One region of the Pseudacidovorax sp. 1753 genome, then DNA from elsewhere that is predicted to be linked to it. Evidence: predicted binding sites of a transcription regulator. Region 1 holds the regulator's gene; each other region holds the start of a gene.
What was found. Region 1 encodes HrcA, which represses chaperone genes, less so after heat shock. Its sites were predicted from a motif close to TTAGCACTCNNNNNNNNNGAGTGCTAA; they were not measured.
Positions count from the first base shown of each region.

Region 1 (6,047 bases):
GCCCAGGCGCTCGTCCAGCGCCTGCAACTGGTCGGCGTCGGTCTCGGTGCGGCGCAGGTAGCCGTGCAGCGCATGCAGTGCGTCGGAGGCCTGAGCCAGGCTACCGGCAAGTTCGTCGCCCAGCGTCTTGAATTCGGGTTCGATGTGGGCCAGATCCTGCAGGCGGTCGGCGGCGCGCGAGAGCAGAGCCAGGGCGCCCTGTTCGTCCTCTTCCAGCAGGCCGGCGGCGGCCTGCGCGGCGTCGATCAGCGACTGGGCGTTGGCCAGCCGGGTGTGCTGGCTGGAGAGTTCTTCCCACTCGTCGGCGCCGGGCGCCAGCTTGTCGACCTCGCCGATCTGCCACTGCAGGCGTTCGCGCTCGCGCAGCAGGCTTTCCTGCGCATTGCGGGCGGCTTCCAGCGCAGTGCCGGCCTGGCGCCAGCTCTGCCAGGCGGTTTCCAGTGCGGCGGTTCGGACCCCGGCATAGGCGTCCAGCAGGCCGCGCACGGCATCGGGGCGGGTCAGGCTCTGCCACGCATGCTGGCCGTGGATGTCCAGCAGGTGCGCGCCCAGTTCACGCAGCTGCGTGGCGGTGGCCGGGCTTCCGTTGATCCAGCCGCGGCTGCGGCCCTGGGTGTCGACGGTGCGGCGCAGCAGCAGGGTGTCGCCGGCCTCGAAGCCGCCTTCTTCCAGCCAGGTGCCGAGCGCCGGGTCGGCGTCGAATTCGGCGCTCACATCCAGCCGCTCGGCGCCTTCGCGCACGGAACCGGCGTCGGCCCGGTTGCCCAGCGCCAGTTGCAGGGCGTCGATCAGGATCGACTTGCCGGCGCCAGTCTCGCCCGTGAGCACGGTGAAGCCCTCGGCCAGGTCCAGGTCGAGCGCGCGGACGATGACGAAGTCGCGCAGGACGATGCGTCGCAGGGCCACTCAGGAGCCTCCTTCGTTCCAGTGAAGTTTCTTGCGCAGGGTGTCGAAATAGCTCCAGCCGCGCGGATGCAGGAAGCGCACCCTGTGCTCGGAGCGCCGCACCAGCACCTGGTCGCCATGGGCGAGGGAGGCGAGGGACTGCATGTCGAAATTGGCGCTGGCGTCGCGCCCGCCCACCACCTCGACCGAGATCTCCTCGGCGTCGGGCAGCAGGATCGGCCGGTTCGACAGCGTGTGCGGCGCGATCGGCACCATCACCCAGCCGGGGATGGAGGGATGCAGCATCGGCCCGCCCGCCGACAGTGCGTAAGCGGTGGAGCCGGTAGGCGTGGCGATGATCAGGCCGTCGGCACGCTGGTTGGCCACCAGATGCCCGCCGACCGAGACGCGCAGCTCGACCATGCCGGAGGTGGCGCCGCGGTTGACCACCACGTCGTTCATGGCCTGGGCGGTGAACACGACCTCGCTGGCGCGCATGACCCGGGCCTGGATCAGGCTGCGGTGGTCTTCCTCGTACTCGCCGGCCAGCATCGGCGTGAGTGTGGCCTCGTAATGTTCCAGCGGGATGTCGGTGACGAAGCCCAGGCGGCCGCGGTTGATGCCGATCAGCGGCACGCCGTAGCGGGCGAGCTGCCGGCCGATGCCCAGCATGGTGCCGTCGCCGCCGACGACCAGGCCCAGGTCGCACTGCTCGCCGATCTCCTGCACCGTGAGCAGGGGCCAGCGGCCCGCGCGCGGCACGCCGTCCTCGCCGCATTCGGCGCTGCTGCGCTCGAGCACCACGACGCAGCCGCGCGACTCCAGGAACGCCGCAATGCCCTCGATGACGGCATCGCGCTCGCGCGCCGCCGTCGCCTGGTACTTGCCGATGAGCGCCACATGGCGGAAGGGTGCGTGCATGGGGACAAATTACATCACGACACCGGAGGCGTCCCACCGCCTGGCAAGGCCTTGTCCGCCGCCTAGGGATCGCGGGCCGCGGGGTATCATTTGCCGATGCTGGACGACCGCGCCAAGCTGCTGCTCAAGACCCTGGTGGAACGCTACATCGCCGACGGCCAACCCGTCGGCTCGCGCACGCTCTCGCGTGCCGCCGGTCTCGAGCTTTCCCCCGCCACCATCCGCAATGTGATGGCCGACCTCGAGGACCTGGGGCTGATCGTCAGCCCCCACACCTCCGCCGGCCGCATTCCCACTGCGCGCGGCTACCGGCTGTTCGTCGACACCATGCTCACGGCCCAGCGGGCCCAGTTGCAGTCCACGCCGCCGAGCCTGCCGCCGGACCAGCCCCAGAAAGTGATCGCCAGCGCGGCACAGCTGCTGTCGAACCTCTCCCAGTTCGTGGGCGTGGTGATGGCGCCGCGGCGCACGACGGCCTTCCGGCACATCGAATTCCTGCGGCTGTCGGAGCGGCGGCTCCTGGTCATCATCGTCTCGCCCGACGGCGACGTGCAGAACCAGGTGATCTTCACCGACCGGGACTACACCCAGTCGGAGCTGATCGAGACCTCCAACTACCTCACCGCGAACTACGGCGGGCTGTCCATCGAGCAGGTGCGCGACCGCCTCAAGAGCGAGATGGACGGCCTGCGCGCCGAGATCGCCTCGTTGATGCAGGCGGCGGTGCAGGCGAGCTCGCAGGCGTTTTCGCAGGCGCAGGAAGAGGTCATCATCGCTGGCGAGCGCAACCTGCTGGCCGTGAGCGACTTCTCCAGCGACATGGGCCAGTTGCGCCGTGCCTTCGAGTTGTTCGAGCAGAAGGCCGAGCTGATGCGGTTGCTGGACATGTCCAGCAAGTCCGACGGCGTGCGCATCTTCATTGGCGGCGAAAGCCAGGTGGTGCCGTACGAAGAGCTGTCGGTCGTCAGTGCCAACTACGAAGTCAACGGCGAGGTGGTCGGCACCCTGGGCGTGATCGGACCGACCCGCATGCCCTATGACCGCATGATCCAGATCGTGGACATCACTTCCCGCTTGGTCAGCAACGCGCTGAGCCACAACAACAAGTAGCCGTTCGGCGCCGCGCCGACATGGCGTAGAGAGACGGGGCACGCCGTTCGGACGACCGCGGATCAGCGCGCCGGCGCTTCCCCCGCCAGCGCCTGCAGCGCCGGCACGTCGCGGATCAGTACGACGTAGCCATGCATCTCGATGCATCCCAGTTCCACCAGTCGCCGGAAGCAGCGGGACAGCGTGGCCTGTGCCATCACCAGCTGGCGCGCAATGGAGCGCTTCTGCACCGGCAATCGCACCGAGCGGTCCTTGCCGGCGGCTTCGAAAGGTTCGCGCAGCAGCCAGGCGGCCAGGCGCCCCAGCACGTCCTTGGTGGCCAATTCGTGCCGCCCGTCCGTCAGTTGGCGGATGCGCTCGGCCATCACCAGGCCGACGGCGCGCTGAAGGGCCGGATCCTGCCGAGCGGCTTCCAGCAGGTGCTCCAGCGGCAGTGCGGCCAGGGTGACGCGAGCCGGACACACGGCTGACTCGATCCAGTCCGACTCCAGCCAGGCGGAGGCGAGATCCAGCCACTGGCCCGGGCCGAGAACGCGGTTCTCGACCAGACCCCCATCCGCACCAATGCGGCCGACCACGATGCGGCCTTCGGCAACGAGCCACCACGACGGTGGATGGTTGTCCGGCATGGCGGCGATGGCGCCCTTGGGCAGCACATGCAGGCGCAGGGCGCCGGCCAGCCGCTCCAGCGTGGCCGGTGCTGGCTCGCGGGGGGCGAAGGCGCCGCGCAACAAGGGCACGCCGGACAGGACGACCGGCCGCCGCCCGGTGGCGGCTTTCCAGCGCCGCGCTTCGGGGCGCGGTGCGTCGGAGGTCAGGGAAGACAGGGCCGGCAGCATGAAAGGTCGGGGTGGCGTCAGGTGGTCGATGCCCGACTCTGCCCACGATGCGACCGCGCTGCCTTGAGCCAGCGCAAGGGTTGGCGGATCGGCCGCCGCCCGCCATCAGCCGCACAGTCCGGTGAAGCCGCAGGCGGTACAGAAGCTGCAGCCATCCTTGCGGATCAGGGTGGCGTTGCCGCATTCGGGGCAGGCGGCGCCGGCCATGGCCTGCTGCACGCCCGGCGCTGTGACGGCAGGGGCGGCCAGGATGCCCATCTCCTGAAGCGGAAAGCCTTCCTCGTCCAGCACACCGAGCATGGCGTAGCGATGGATCACCAGCCGCGCCAGGTAGGCCACGGTCGAGGGCCAGGTCTGCTGCCGCCGCACCTTCGGATCCAGGCTGGGCACGAAGGCCATGAAGTGGCCCAGCGGCTCGGCATAGCTCAGCAGCTTGCGCAGCTTCATGCCAATCCATGCCGGGTCGATCACCCGCATGTCCAGCGACAGCACGCGCGCCAGTCCGTCGAGCGCGCGCGGATAGTTGCCCGAGAAGCCCAGGGCGCAGGGCCGGGTGTGGGTGGCGCCGCTGGGGCTGGGCAGCAGCACCTCCTTGAGCGTGAGGGTGAAGGCTTCGCCCGTGGCCGGGTTCTCGATGTCCACGGCCCAGGCCAGCGTGCCGGAGGGGCCGGTGTGCGGCTCGTCCAGGCTGAACAGGGCGTCGAGCACCGGCGTGCCGGGCGCGGGCGGGTTCCACAGACCCAACTGCTCGCAGCGCCAGCGCAGCACGGCGGCGGTGGCGGCAACCACGCCGGGGAATGTGCGCACCTCGCCATGGGGTGGGAAGGGCATGTCGAAGGGGCGCTCCTCCTGCACGGTGGCCAGCGCGTCGAGCTTGAGGCGCACCCATTCGGCGTCGCGCGCCCGCAGGTCCATCGACAGCGTCTTGGCCAGGGCGCCCAGGCCGCGGGGCTGCTCGGCGCCGTTGACCCACACCTCGAAGGGCAGCGGCCGGGCGCCCTCGCCGCCGTCCGGGGCTTCGCCGACGAAAAGCGCGAACTGCCCGTGCGGATGCCGAACCATGGTGCACCAGGCCGCATTGCCGGCGGGAAAGTCCGGCCGGCCGGGCCAGCGCAGCGAGGCCAGCACCGGCTCGCGCGGCAGGCGATCCAGCGCCAGGCGGCGGTCGGCGATGCCCGGCGCGGGCAGGGCGGCGTCCGGCTGCGGCACGCTGAGCACGGCGCCCAGCACGGCATTGGGCCGGTAGGTGGCCAGGCCCTTCAGGCCGGACTGCCACGCCTGCAGGTAAAGATCCTGGAAGGCCGCGTAGGGATAGTCTGCCGGCACGTTCACCGTCTTGCTGATCGAGGTGTCGATGAAGGGCGCGACGGCCGCCACCATGGCCGCATGCGACTGGGCGCTCATCTCCAGCGCCGTGACAAAGGCGGGCGGCAAAGGCGCGTCCGGCCCGCGCAAGTGGCGGAACAGGCGCCAGGCATGGTCCTCCACCGCGAATTCCTGGAAGGTGCCGTCGGCCATGCGCTTCTTGCGCTGGTACGTCCAGCTGAACGGCGGCTCGATGCCATTGCTGGCGTTGTCGGCAAAGGCCAGGCTGATGGTGCCGGTCGGCGCGATCGACAGCAGGTGCGAGTTGCGCAGGCCGTGGCGGCGGATGCGCTCCCGCAGCGCCGCCGGCAGGCGCGCGGCGAAGCGCCCGCGCTGCAGGTAGAGGTCGGCATTGAACAGGGAGAAGGCGCCACGCTCGCGCGCCAGTTCGGCGGAGGCGGCATAGGCCGCGTCGCGCAGCCGCTCGGCGATGCGCGCCGCCATCTGCCGCGCCGGCGCCTCGTCGTAGCGCAGCCCGAGCATGGCCAGCGCATCGCCCAGTCCGGTGAAGCCCAGGCCGATGCGGCGCTTGGCCATCGCTTCCTCGCGCTGGCGGGGCAGGGGCCAGAGCGACACGTCGAGCACGTTGTCCAGCATGCGCACGCAGGTGGGGATGAGCGCGTCGAAGGCCGCCTCGTCGAAGCGTGCCTCGGGCTCGAAGGGCTGGCGCACGAAGCGCGTCAGGTCGATGGAGCCCAGGCAGCAGCAGCCGTAGGGCGGCAGCGGCTGCTCGGCGCAGGGATTGGTGGCGGAGATGGTCTCGCAGTAGCCGAGGTTGTTGTTGGCATTGATGCGGTCCAGGAAGAGCGCGCCCGGTTCGGCGTGGTCGTAGGTGGCGCGCATGATCTGGTCCCACAGCGCACGTGCGGGTACGCGGCGGTAGACCCAGGCGCCATCGCCACGTGGATGGGCACCTTCGGCCTTCTG
Region 1 is NZ_JBEPKY010000007.1:15,644-21,690, forward strand. It holds gene recN (DNA repair protein RecN) at 1-906, opposite strand, end outside; gene ABIC63_RS09915 (NAD kinase) at 907-1,806, opposite strand; gene hrcA (heat-inducible transcriptional repressor HrcA) at 1,903-2,916, shown strand; gene ABIC63_RS09925 (Crp/Fnr family transcriptional regulator) at 2,979-3,755, opposite strand; gene ABIC63_RS09930 (adenosylcobalamin-dependent ribonucleoside-diphosphate reductase) at 3,861-6,047, opposite strand, start outside.

Region 2 (6,047 bases), on a different contig from region 1:
GCCGATGCCGATGCCGATGCCGATGCCGATGCCGATGCCGATGCCGACGCCGATGCCGATGCCGATGCCGATGCCGATGCCGATGCTGACGCGGATGCGGATGCGGATGCCGACGCTGACGCTGACGCCGATGCCGATGCCGATGCCGATGCCGATGCCGATGCCGATGCGGACGCAGATGCAGACGCAGACGCAGACGCAGACGCAGACGCAGACGCAGACGCAGACGCAGACGCCGATGCCCTGCTCGATCCCACCGACAGCCTCGGCGGCACCGTCGTCGGGGGCGTCTCCGATGCCCTGGGCCTGGGCGACTCGCTCAACCCCGTGGTCAGCGTCGTCGACAACGTGACCACCGTGCTGGACAACACCCTCTCGCCCCTGGTCGGCTCCGAATTCACCGCCAACGACCCCAACGCCCTCGACCCCGTCGACCAGAGCGTCGACAGCGTCACCGACGGCCTGGGCACCGTGCTCACCCCTGTCGTGGACGACCTCCTGGGCAGCGGCACCACGGGCGCCGTGCTCGGCTCCCTCGACACCCAGGTCGACTACGTCACCGATGCCGTCGTCAACCTGCTGGACAACCTCGTGAGCAGCGACGGCCCCCTGGGCGGCGTGCTCGGCGCCACCGGCCTGGACGGCGTGGTGGACGGCCTGCTCGCCGAGGACGGCGTCGTCGGCAACCTGCTGGGCGGCGTGCTCGGCGACGACGGCCTCGTCGGCGGGCTGCTGACCGAGAACGGCCTGGTGGGCGGGCTGCTGGCCGAGGATGGCCTGGTCGGCGGCCTGGTGGCCGACAACGGCCTGCTCGGTGGCGTGGTCGGCAACGGCGGCATCGTCGACGGGCTGACCGACACGCTGCTGGGCGAGGACGGTCTGATCGGCGGCTTGGTGGGGGGCACGCTCGGCGGCCCGCTGGATGCCGTGCTGGGCGACCAGGGGCTGCTGGGTGGCGTGCTGGGCGACGACGGCCTGGTCGGCGGTCTGCTGACCGAGGACGGCCTGGTGGGCGGACTGGTCGGCGAGAACGGCGTCGTGGGCGGCCTGCTGGGAGGCGAGCTCCTCGGCGGAGACCTGCTCGGCGGCGTTCTCGGTGAAGACGGCCTGCTGAGTGGCCTCACTGGTGGTGACTTGCTGGGCGGCGATCTGCTCGGTGGCGTGCTGGGTGACGATGGCCTGCTGGGAGGCCTCCTTGGCGGCCTGACCGGCGGGGGCGACGGTGGCACGGGCAACCAGCTGCTGGACCCCGCGGTGGGCGTGGTCTCCGACACCGTCGCCAGCCTGGACAGCCTGCCCCTGGTGGGCGAGCTGGGCCTGTCGGACACGCTGGCACCGGTCACGGGTCTGGTGGACAACGTCGGCGGCACGGTCAGCGGTGCGCTGTCGCCGCTGCTGGGCGACAGCTTCACGGCCAACGACCCGAACGTGCTGGACCCCGTGGATGACGTAGTGGGCACGGCCACCGGCGCGGTGGACGGCCTGGTCTCGCCGCTGAGCGAAGGGCTGCTGGGCTCGAACATCGTGCACGACGTCCTCTCCGGCGTGACGCAGCAGGTGGACTACGTGACCGACGGCGTGGCGAACATCACCGACGGTGCGTTGGGCGGCGACCTGCTGGGCGGCGTGCTCGGCAGCGACGGCCTGCTGGGTGGCGTCACTGGGGGTGACCTGCTGGGAGGTGACTTGCTCGGCGGCGTGCTGGGCCAGGACGGTCTGCTGGGTGGGCTCACCGGCGGTGACCTGCTCGGCGGCATCGCTGGCGACACCGGCATCGCGGGCGGTCTGCTCGACACCGTGGCCGGCGACGGCGGCCTGCTGGGCGGCGTGACCGGCGGCGAACTCCTGGGGGGCGATCTGGTGGGGAGTGTGCTGGGTGACGATGGCCTGCTGGGCGGCATCGCCAGCGGCAACCTGACGGGCGACGACGCCGTCGGCGGCCTGCTCGGCGAAGACGGCATCGTCGGTGGCCTGCTGGATACCGTTGCAGGCGCCGACGGCGTGCTGGGCAACGTCACGGGCGGGGATCTGCTGGACAGCGTCCTGGGTGGGAACGGGCCGGTCGGTGGTGCGCTGAGCGGGGCCAACGGCGCCAATGACCTGTTGGACAGCGTTCTGGGCGACAACGGCGCGCTGACTGGCGTGCTCGATACCGTCGCCGGAGACAGCGGGCTGCTGGGTGGCGGGCTCGCCGGCTCTGCAGGGGGCCTGCTTTCCGGTGACGGCGCGGTCGGCGGGCTGCTGGGCAGCCTGGTCGGCACCGTCGCGAGCACCACCGAGCCCGTGTCCAGCGGTACGGCCACGGGTGCGGCGAACAGCCCCGTGGGCGCCGTGTCGGGCCTGCTCCACAACCTGCTGGGTTGAGCCGGAAAGGCGCTGCGTTCCGCCCCGGCGGGAACGCAGCGCCACCAGCCAAGCTCTAACCCAGCCAGTCGGTGCTCTCCTTCGGGCGAAGCGGAGCTCATGGACTCCACCAAGGTGGGTTCAGCCCGAGCGCAGGACGCGCCGGCGTCTCGGCGGCGTCCACGTCCTACCAATAAAAACTATCGACTATGCGGGAATGATGGGAACTCACCCGGGCGTTAGCACTCAAACCCCCCGAGTGCTAATATCCTCAAGCAAGGAGTAACCCTGATGTCCAACCTGTCTGCTGTGTCTTCGCAGTCACTGGCCGTTGCCAACCCGTGGGCGATGGTGCCCCCGCTGGGCAACCTGGACGCCTACATCTCGGCGGCCAATCGCCTGCCCCTGCTCTCCCAGGAAGAAGAGCGCAACTTCGCACGCCGTCTGCGCGACGAAGGCGATCTGCAAGCCGCCGGTGCGCTGATCCTGTCGCACCTGCGCCTGGTGATCTCGATTTCCCGCCAGTACCTGGGCTATGGCCTGCCGCACGGCGACCTGATCCAGGAGGGCAACATCGGCCTGATGAAGGCCGTGCGCCGCTTCGACCCAGACCAGGGCGTTCGGCTGGTGAGCTACGCCATCCACTGGATCAAGGCTGAAATCCACGAGTACATCCTCAAGAACTGGCGCATGGTCAAGGTGGCGACCACCAAGGCCCAGCGCAAGCTGTTCTTCAACCTGCGGTCGCTCAAGCAGGGTTTCAAGGCCGAGGCGGTTGATGCCGACACGCATCGGGAAACCCTCAACAGCGAGGAGATCGGCCTGGTGGCCGAGCACCTGAACGTCAAGCGCGAAGAAGTCGTGGAGATGGAAACCCGCCTGTCGGGTGGTGACGTGATGCTGGACCCGACGCCTTCGGACGGCGACGACGAGGCCTTCGGCCCCATCGCCTATCTGGCCGACGCAACGCAAGAGCCGACGGCGCAGCTCGAGTCGCGTCAGCGCGATCGCCTGTCCACCGACGGCATTGCGACCGCGCTGGAGACGCTGGACCCGCGCAGCCGCCGCATCGTGGAAGAGCGCTGGCTCAAGGTGAATGACGACGGTTCCGGCGGCATGACGCTGCACGAGTTGGCCGCCGATTACGGCGTGTCGGCCGAGCGCATCCGCCAGATCGAGTCGGCGGCGATGAAGAAGATGAAGAAGGCGCTGGCCGAATACGCCTGAGCTTCGCCGCGCGCTACCAATGAAACCCGGCCGAGGCCGGGTTTTTCATTGGGCGTTCGCCCTCCAGCCCACCTTGCGCGCGGATGGCGCACCCGTCAACGGTCTGGCTCAGCTCGACGCCAGCAGCGTCTTGAGGTCCGAGGCCATCGCGTCGGTGCCCAGGCCGTAGCGGGCGTACAGACGCAGCCGGCCTTGCGGGTCGTAGACGAAGCTCGCGGCCGAATGGTCCATCGAATAGCTGGTGGGCGTCTTGCCCTCCACCTTCTTGTAGTAGACCTTGAAGTCCTTGGCCAGCGCGGGCAGTTGCTCCGTCGTGGGGATCAGCGCCAGGAAGCTGGGGTCGAAGGCGGTCATGTAGGCCTTCATCACCTCGGCCGTGTCGCGCTCCGGATCGACAGTGACGAACAGCACCTGCACGCGCTGGCCATCGGCACCCAGCTTCTCCCGCACCTGGAGCATCTCGCTCATGGTGGTGGGGCACACGTCGGGGCACTGTGCGTAGCCGAAGAAGAGCACCACCGCCTTGCCCTTGAAGTCCGCCATGGTGCGCTCGCGGCCGTTCATGTCGGTCAGGCGGAAGTCCTTGGCATAGTCGGCACCGGTTATGTCCACGGCCTGGAAGCTGGGCTTGGGATCGGTGCAGGCACCCAGCGCCACGGCAGCGCAGCCGGCGCCCAGCAGTTGCAGCGCGCGGCGCCGGCCCGGCAACGTATGCGCGAGCGTCGAGGAAGGCGAAGGCAGTCGGTCGGTCATAGGACGTAGTGGTCCACCAGCAATGCTGCGAACAGCACGCTCAGATGGATGAGCGAGAAGCGGAAGGTCTTGCGCGCCAGTTGGTCGGAATAGCGGCGCCACAAGGCGTAGGCATAGCCGCAGAAGCCCACGCTCACGGCAATGGCGGCCAGCAGGTAGAGCCAGCCGCTCATGCGATAGATGAACGGCATCAGGCAGGCCGCGAACAGGATCAGCGTGTAGAGCAGGATCTGCAGCCGCGTGTATTCGTTGCCGTGCGTCACCGGCAGCATCGGCAGGCCGGCGCGGCGGTAGTCCTCCACCCGGTAAAGCGCCAGCGCCCAGAAGTGCGGCGGCGTCCACAGGAAGATGATGAGGAACAGGATCAGCGCCTCCGGGTCGACGCTGCCCGTCATGGCGGCCCAGCCCAACACCGGCGGCATCGCGCCGGAGGCACCGCCGATCACGATGTTCTGCGGCGTGAGCGGCTTGAGCACCACGGTGTAGACCACGGCATAGCCCACGAAGGTGGCGAAGGTGAGCCACATCGTCAGCGGGTTGACCGCGAACCACAGGATGGCCGAGCCGAGCGCACAGAGCGCTGCAGAGAACAGAAGCGCCTGTCGGTCGGAGAGTTCACCACGGGCGGTCGGCCGCCAGGCCGTGCGCTTCATGCGGGCGTCGATGCCCTTCTCGACCAGGCAGTTGAAGGCTGCGGCCGCACCGGCGACCAGCCAGATGCCAAGGCAGGCCTCGGCCATGCGCAGCAGCTCTGCCAGCGTAGGCACCTCGGGCACGGCCAGCACCATGCCGATGAGGGCGCAGAACACGATCAGCTGCACCACGCGCGGCTTGGTGAGCGCGTAGAACTGCCGCCACACGCTGGTGGCCGGCATCTGGGCGGGATGGGCTGGCGCGCTCACGGTCGAGCCTCCTGCGGACCGAAGGCCGGACGCCGCGTCGGTGCCTGCGGCAGGCCGCCCCGTTGCACTCGGCTCTCGCACAGCGCCCAGGTCATCACCGTGGCCAGCGCGGCGGCACCGCCCGTGTGCAGCACGGCCGCAGCCAGCGGCCAGCCCAGCAGCACGTTGCCGAGACCGGTGGCCAGTTGCAGCAGAGCAAGGCCCCCGAGCCAGCGGGCCTGGGTACGCAATGCGGGAACATGACGGAGCTTGAGGAAGAGCACGATGAGAACGGCAAAGACCGCGTAAGCCATCAGTCGGTGTGTGTAGTGGATGGCCGTGAGCGAGGCGAATTCGATGGGCGCCCCGGCGGTATCCATGCCGAGGTGGCGCCAGGGCTGGAAGCCCTGGGCGAAATTCATGGTGGGCCACCAGCTGCCCTGGCACTTCGGGAACTCGGTGCAGGCGAGGACCGCATAGTTGGTGCTGACCCAGCCGCCGAGTGCGATCTGCACGACCAGCAGGCCCATGCCCAGCCACAGCCATCCGCGCAACGACGAAGTGACGGCGGCCGGCCGCCGGGCCGCAGCCGCCTGCTGGTAGCGCACGGCCTGGATGCACAGCAGCATCAGCAGCACGACGGCGCCCATCAGATGCAGCGTGACGATGGCCGGGAACAGCTTCCAGGTGACGGTGAAGGCACCGAACGCGCCCTGCAGGCACACCCACACCAGCGTGGCCGCGGGCCACAGGGGACTGAGGACCTGCGGCTCACCGCCCTGGTGAAGCCGCTGCTGCCGCCGCGCCCACCAAGTCGCCAGTGCCAACGTGACAATGAGTGCC
Region 2 is NZ_JBEPKY010000016.1:32,299-38,345, forward strand. It holds gene ABIC63_RS19885 (hypothetical protein) at 1-2,364, shown strand, start outside; gene rpoH (RNA polymerase sigma factor RpoH) at 2,635-3,570, shown strand; gene ABIC63_RS19895 (SCO family protein) at 3,679-4,323, opposite strand; gene cyoE (heme o synthase) at 4,320-5,198, opposite strand; gene ABIC63_RS19905 (COX15/CtaA family protein) at 5,222-6,047, opposite strand, start outside.
Region 2: rpoH (RNA polymerase sigma factor RpoH) is a predicted target of HrcA. The motif match lies at 2,583-2,609, and genes of this name have one in related genera.

Region 3 (6,047 bases), on a different contig from region 1:
TAGCGCCATTGGTCGGTCTCGTAGGCGAAGACGAAGTCCAGCAGCGCCACCGACGGGATCTGCGGCCCGGCGGCGCCGCCCGAGGTGTCGCGGAAGCTGCCCATGTAGCGCACGCCCGCGCCGGCCGAGAAGCCGGGCGTGCCCGCGATGGCGAAGCGGTACTTGGCCCAGACGCTCGCCTGGTGGCGCGGCAGGCCCTCCAGCAGCGGATCGAGGTCGGTGTAGTTGTAGTGGGCCACGACATCCAGGTCGCGCGTGAACGAGCCCTTGGCCTCCAGTTCCACGCCGCGCGTGCGGGTGACACCCAACTGGTCGAAGACATTGGGCAGGGTCTGGACGATCTGGTTCTTTTCCTTCAGGTCGTAGACGGCGGCGCTGAAGGCCAATGATCGGCCCGGCGGCTCGTAGCGCACACCGGCCTCCCATTGCTCGCCCCGCAAGGGCCTGAAGGTCTGCCCCAGGCGCGGCGACTGCGGCGTGAAGGACTCGGCATAGCTCAGGTACGGCGCCCAACCGGAGTCGAAGCCGTAGAGCAGACCGAAGCGCCTTGTGTTGGCCGAGTCGCGCTGCGCCTCGCTGCCGTCGGACTGGCTGCGGGTGCTGTCGTGGCGCAGGCCAGCCACGAAGGTCCAGCGGCCGAGCTTCATCTGGTCCTGCACGTAGATGCCGGACTGCCGCTGCTCGGTGCGCGGCAGCGGCGCACGCACCGGCGACTGCACGTTGCCGTACACCGGTGCGTAGGCGTCGATGGTGCTGTAGCTGGTGCCGCTCCACACGCGCTCGTGCTGGCGGGAGAAGTCGGCGCCCAGCAGCAGCGTGTGCTGCAGCGCGCCGGTGGCGAAGCGGCCCTCGACATGGTTGTCGAGGTTGGCGATCTGGTTGCGGGTCAGGCTGCTGTCGGTGTAGCGGCCCAGCCGACGCTGGCCGATCGGGTCCGCGCCCCAGCCGCCGGGGATGGTGAAGAAGTCCCCGTAGCTGTAGTGCGCGTCGTTCACGTTGCGCGCCACGCGGAAGTTCTGCCGCACGGCCCACTGGTCGTTGAAGCGGTGCTCGAACTGCCAGCCGAAAGTGCGGCGGGTGCTGTCGTAGTGGTCGCCGGCCTCGCCGATGAAGCGGTCGGTGGGCAAACGGCCATTCGGGTTGGGCAGGATCGTGCCCTGCCACGGGAAGAACTGCGACGAGCTGCCGCTCTTGTCCTGCTGCCACAGGCCCTGCAGGGTCAGCGACGTCATGGCCGTGGGCCGCCAGGTGAGCGAGGGCGCAAGCAGTTGCCGGTCGTCCGGCACATGGTCGACCTGCGTGTCGGACTTGCGGGCCACGGCGATCAGCCGATAGGCCAGCGTGCCTTCGGCATTCAGCGGGCCGGTCAGGTCGGCCTGCAGCTGGCGGCGGTTCCAGCTGCCCAACTGCACGCCCACTTCGCGCTGCGTCTCGAACAGCGGCCGCTTGCTGACCATGTTGACCACGCCCGCGGCCGTGCCGGCGCCGAAGAGCATGCCGGAAGGTCCGCGCAGCACTTCCAGCCGCTCGAGCGTGTAGGGGTCGGTGCGGGTGGTGCTGGTGTAGTAGCCGTAGGCCTGCTTGAGGCCGTCGAGGTAGACGTCCGGCGTCGAGCCGCGCACGCGCACGGCATCGTTGCGCGAGTCCAGGCCGTAGGCGTCCGAGCGCACGCCAGCGGCATAGCCCAGCGCGTCCTGCAGGTTCGTGGCGCCCTGGTCCACGATCTGGTCGCGCGTCACGATGGTCACGGATTGCGGCGTCTCGGCCAGGGGGGTGTCGGTCTTGGTGGCCGTGGCGCTGCGCGTGGCGCGGTAGCCGATGACCGGCGAGGTGGCGGTCTCGGCCGGTGCCTCGGCATCGACACGCACCGTCGGCAAGGTGTTCGCAGCCGATGAAACCGCGGGTACCTGGGCCGAGGCTGCGGCCGTGCTCAGCAGAAGTACCCAGGCACTCTGGACCACCCCTGGGCGGCGCGGAGACGGCAACGATGCGTCGAAAGGCATGGACAAGCGATCCTCATAACAATACAACTGAGAACAATTTTTATTCTAAGTTGACGTGATGCTGACGCTTCGGCATGGGCTGGCGCCGCCTGTGGGAATGCGTGGTGGCCGCCATTGAAAAAGGCGCCCGCAGGCGCCTATGAAAAAAGACACGGGCCGGCCCCTCTGGCCTCCCCGCGCAAGGTTGGCTTATTCAGCGCCTTGCTGGGCAGCGCTCGTGTTGCCGCGGATCGCCCAGGTGGTACCGCCGACCACGGTGCTCGGAGCGATGCCGGCGAAGAAGCGCTGGTCGCCCCGCGAGCCGACCTGCACGTTCTGGTCGGGCGCATGGGCGGCCGCAACGGCTTCGGCCTGCACTGAGGCGCGCAGGCGCGGCGAGCTCATCACCGGCGTGGTGTGAGCCAGGGCGCCTTCGGCGTAGAGATCGGGACCATGGGCGGCAGCGACACCCTGGGTCTGCACTTCGGCGCGGCTGAGGTTGGAGTTGAACTGGAGCACGCCTTCGTATTCCTCGGCATGAACGGCACCGGCGGCGGCGAACAGGGCGAGCGCGGCGGCAGCGAGGGTCTTGGAAGTCTTGGTCATGATGTTGTCCTTTTCTGTAGCGAGGATGGGTCACCCACTGAGAGCCTGCGGGGCGACGGGTCGTCGCCGGGCGGTGGCGGCGCTTGGGGTTTCATCGGCGCCGTGGAATGAATGATGCGCCCGCAAAGCCGCGTTACTGCGTGCCAAGCCGTGGCCGGAACGTTTCCATAACGCGAACAATTAATGGATTAAACAGCGCCGATTGTTCGCAACGAATAGTCAAGTCCTGACTTGCCGGTTGCTGTCCAGACACGCTGTAGGCCCGCGCCCTGTTGAAACGCCGCCAAAAGTCCTTATGATTAGCACTCGCTGGCGGTGAGTGCTAACAGCACCGGCGCCAAGTGGATGGCAGGGCCTCGCTGCCCCGCCGCACAACCCTCATTCCGTCCCTCTTCCAGGAGATTCCTAATGAAACTTCGTCCTCTGCACGATCGCGTGATCGTCAAGCGCGTTGAAAGCGAAACCAAGACCGCCTCGGGCATCGTGATCCCCGACAACGCCGCCGAGAAGCCGGACCAGGGTGAAGTCCTCGCCGTCGGCCCCGGCAAGCGCAACGACAAGGGCGACTTCGTCGTCCTGAACATCAAGGTCGGCGACCGCGTGCTGTTCGGCAAGTACTCCGGCCAGACCGTCAAGGTCGATGGCGAAGAGCTGCTGGTCATGAAGGAAGACGACCTGTTCGCGGTCGTCGAGAAGTAATCAATCCCCGGATCTAGGAGAAACACAAAATGGCAGCAAAAGACGTGGTCTTCGGCGGCGACGCCCGCGCACGCATGGTCGAAGGCGTGAACATCCTCGCCAACGCCGTCAAGGTGACCCTGGGCCCCAAGGGCCGCAACGTAGTGCTCGAGCGCTCCTTCGGCGCCCCCACCGTGACCAAGGACGGTGTGTCCGTGGCCAAGGAAATCGAGCTGAAGGACAAGCTGCAGAACATGGGCGCCCAGCTCGTGAAGGAAGTGGCCTCCAAGACCAGCGACAACGCCGGTGATGGCACCACCACCGCCACCGTGCTGGCCCAGGCCATCGTGCGCGAAGGCTCCAAGTACGTGGCCGCCGGCCTGAACCCGATGGACCTGAAGCGCGGCATCGACAAGGCGGTCGCCGCTCTGGTCGAAGCGCTGAAGAAGTCCAGCAAGGCCACCACGACCTCCAAGGAAATCGCCCAGGTCGGCTCCATCTCGGCCAACAGCGACACCGACGTCGGCCAGATCATTGCTGACGCGATGGACAAGGTCGGCAAGGAAGGCGTGATCACCGTCGAAGACGGCAAGAGCCTGGCCAACGAGCTGGACGTCGTCGAAGGCATGCAGTTCGACCGCGGCTACCTGTCGCCCTACTTCATCAACAACCCCGAGAAGCAGGCCGCACTGCTGGACAACCCGTTTGTCCTGCTGTTCGACAAGAAGATCAGCAACATCCGTGACCTGCTGCCCACGCTGGAAGCCGTGGCCAAGGCCGGCCGTCCGCTGCTGATCATTGCCGAAGAAGTCGACGGCGAAGCGCTGGCGACCCTGGTGGTCAACACCATCCGCGGCATCCTGAAGGTCGTGGCCGTCAAGGCACCTGGCTTCGGCGACCGCCGCAAGGCCATGCTGGAAGACATCGCCATCCTGACCGGCGGCAAGGTCATCGCTGAAGAAGTGGGCCTGTCGCTCGAGAAGGTGACCCTGGCCGACCTGGGCCAGGCCAAGCGCATCGAAGTGGGCAAGGAAAACACCACCATCATCGATGGCGCCGGTGCCGCTGCCGACATCGAAGCCCGCGTCAAGCAGATCCGCATCCAGATCGAGGAAGCCACCAGCGACTACGACCGCGAGAAGCTGCAAGAGCGCGTGGCCAAGCTGGCCGGCGGCGTGGCCGTGATCAAGGTCGGCGCTGCCACCGAAGTCGAGATGAAGGAAAAGAAGGCCCGCGTCGAAGACGCCCTGCACGCCACGCGTGCCGCGGTGGAAGAAGGCGTGGTGGCCGGTGGTGGCGTGGCCCTGCTGCGTGCCAAGCAGGCCGTGGGTGACATCAAGGGCGACAACGCCGACCAGGACGCCGGCATCAAGCTGATCCTGAAGGCCATCGAAGCGCCCCTGCGCGAGATCGTCGCCAACGCCGGTGGCGAGCCGAGCGTGGTCGTGAACGCCGTGCTGCAAGGCAAGGGCAACTACGGCTTCAACGCCGCCAACGACACCTATGGCGACATGATCGAGATGGGCATCCTGGACCCGACCAAGGTGACCCGCACCGCCCTGCAGAACGCCGCTTCCGTGGCTGCCCTGCTGCTGACGACCGAGTGCATGGTCGCCGAAGCGCCGAAGGACGAGTCTGCAGCGCCTGCCATGCCCGGTGGCATGGGTGGCATGGGCGGCATGGACATGTAATTCAAATCGAGCGCGCTGCTGCGCGCTCGATTTGGCTCTGTTCAAGTCAGATCAAAAAGCCGGGCAGAGCCCGGCTTTTTTCATGGGCGCCCGCCTGCGCGCTGCTTCGGCGGGGCGAAAAAAAGCCGTCGCATGCGACGGCTTTCTCGTTGATGGGCCGGGGCTGCACTGCAGCCCGGAACCCGATCAGGCAGCGACGCTGGCCAGGTCCTCGTTGAAGGTCTTGCTGGGGCGCATCACGGCTTCGGTCTTGGCCGGGTCGGTCTTGTAGTAGCCGCCGATGTCGGCCGGCTTGCCCTGCACCTCGGCCAGTTCGGCGACGATCTTCTGCTCGTCGGCGGCCAGCTTCTCGGCCAGGGGCTTGAACTTGGCCGCCAGCTCGGCGTCCTCGGTCTGCTCGGCCAGGGCCTGGGCCCAGTACAGCGCGATGTAGAAGTGGCTGCCGCGGTTGTCCAGCTGGCCGGTCTTGGGGCTCGGGCCCTTGTTGTTGTCCAGCAGCTTGCCGGTGGCGGTGTCCAGCGCCTTGGCCAGCACCTTGGCCTTGGCGTTGCTGTTCTTGATGCCCAGCTCTTCCAGGCTCACGGCCAGGGCCAGGAACTCGCCCAGCGAATCCCAGCGCAGGTGGTTCTCTTCCACCAATTGCTGAACGTGCTTCGGGGCCGAGCCGCCAGCGCCCGTCTCGTACATGCCGCCGCCAGCCATCAGCGGCACGATCGACAGCATCTTGGCCGAGGTGCCCAGTTCCATGATCGGGAACAGGTCGGTCAGGTAGTCGCGCAGGATGTTGCCGGTGGCGCTGATGGTGTCCAGGCCGCGGATCACGCGCTCCAGCGTGTAACGCATCGCGCGCACCTGGCTCATGATCTGGATGTCCAGGCCGGTCGTGTTGTGCTCATGCAGGTACATCTTGACCTTGGTGATCAGCTGCGCCTCGTGCGGGCGGTACTGGTCCAGCCAGAAGACCACGGGCATGCCGGAATTGCGGGCGCGGGTGACGGCCAGCTTGACCCAGTCGCGGATGGCGGCGTCCTTGACCTGGCACATGCGCCAGATGTCGCCCTGCTCCACGTTCTGGCTCATCAGCACCTCG
Region 3 is NZ_JBEPKY010000035.1:24,159-30,205, reverse strand. It holds gene ABIC63_RS28655 (TonB-dependent siderophore receptor) at 1-2,003, opposite strand, end outside; gene ABIC63_RS28650 (hypothetical protein) at 2,193-2,588, opposite strand; gene groES (co-chaperone GroES) at 2,997-3,287, shown strand; gene groL (chaperonin GroEL) at 3,317-4,957, shown strand; gene ABIC63_RS28635 (NADP-dependent isocitrate dehydrogenase) at 5,144-6,047, opposite strand, start outside.
Region 3: groES (co-chaperone GroES) is a predicted target of HrcA. The motif match lies at 2,888-2,914, and genes of this name have one in related genera.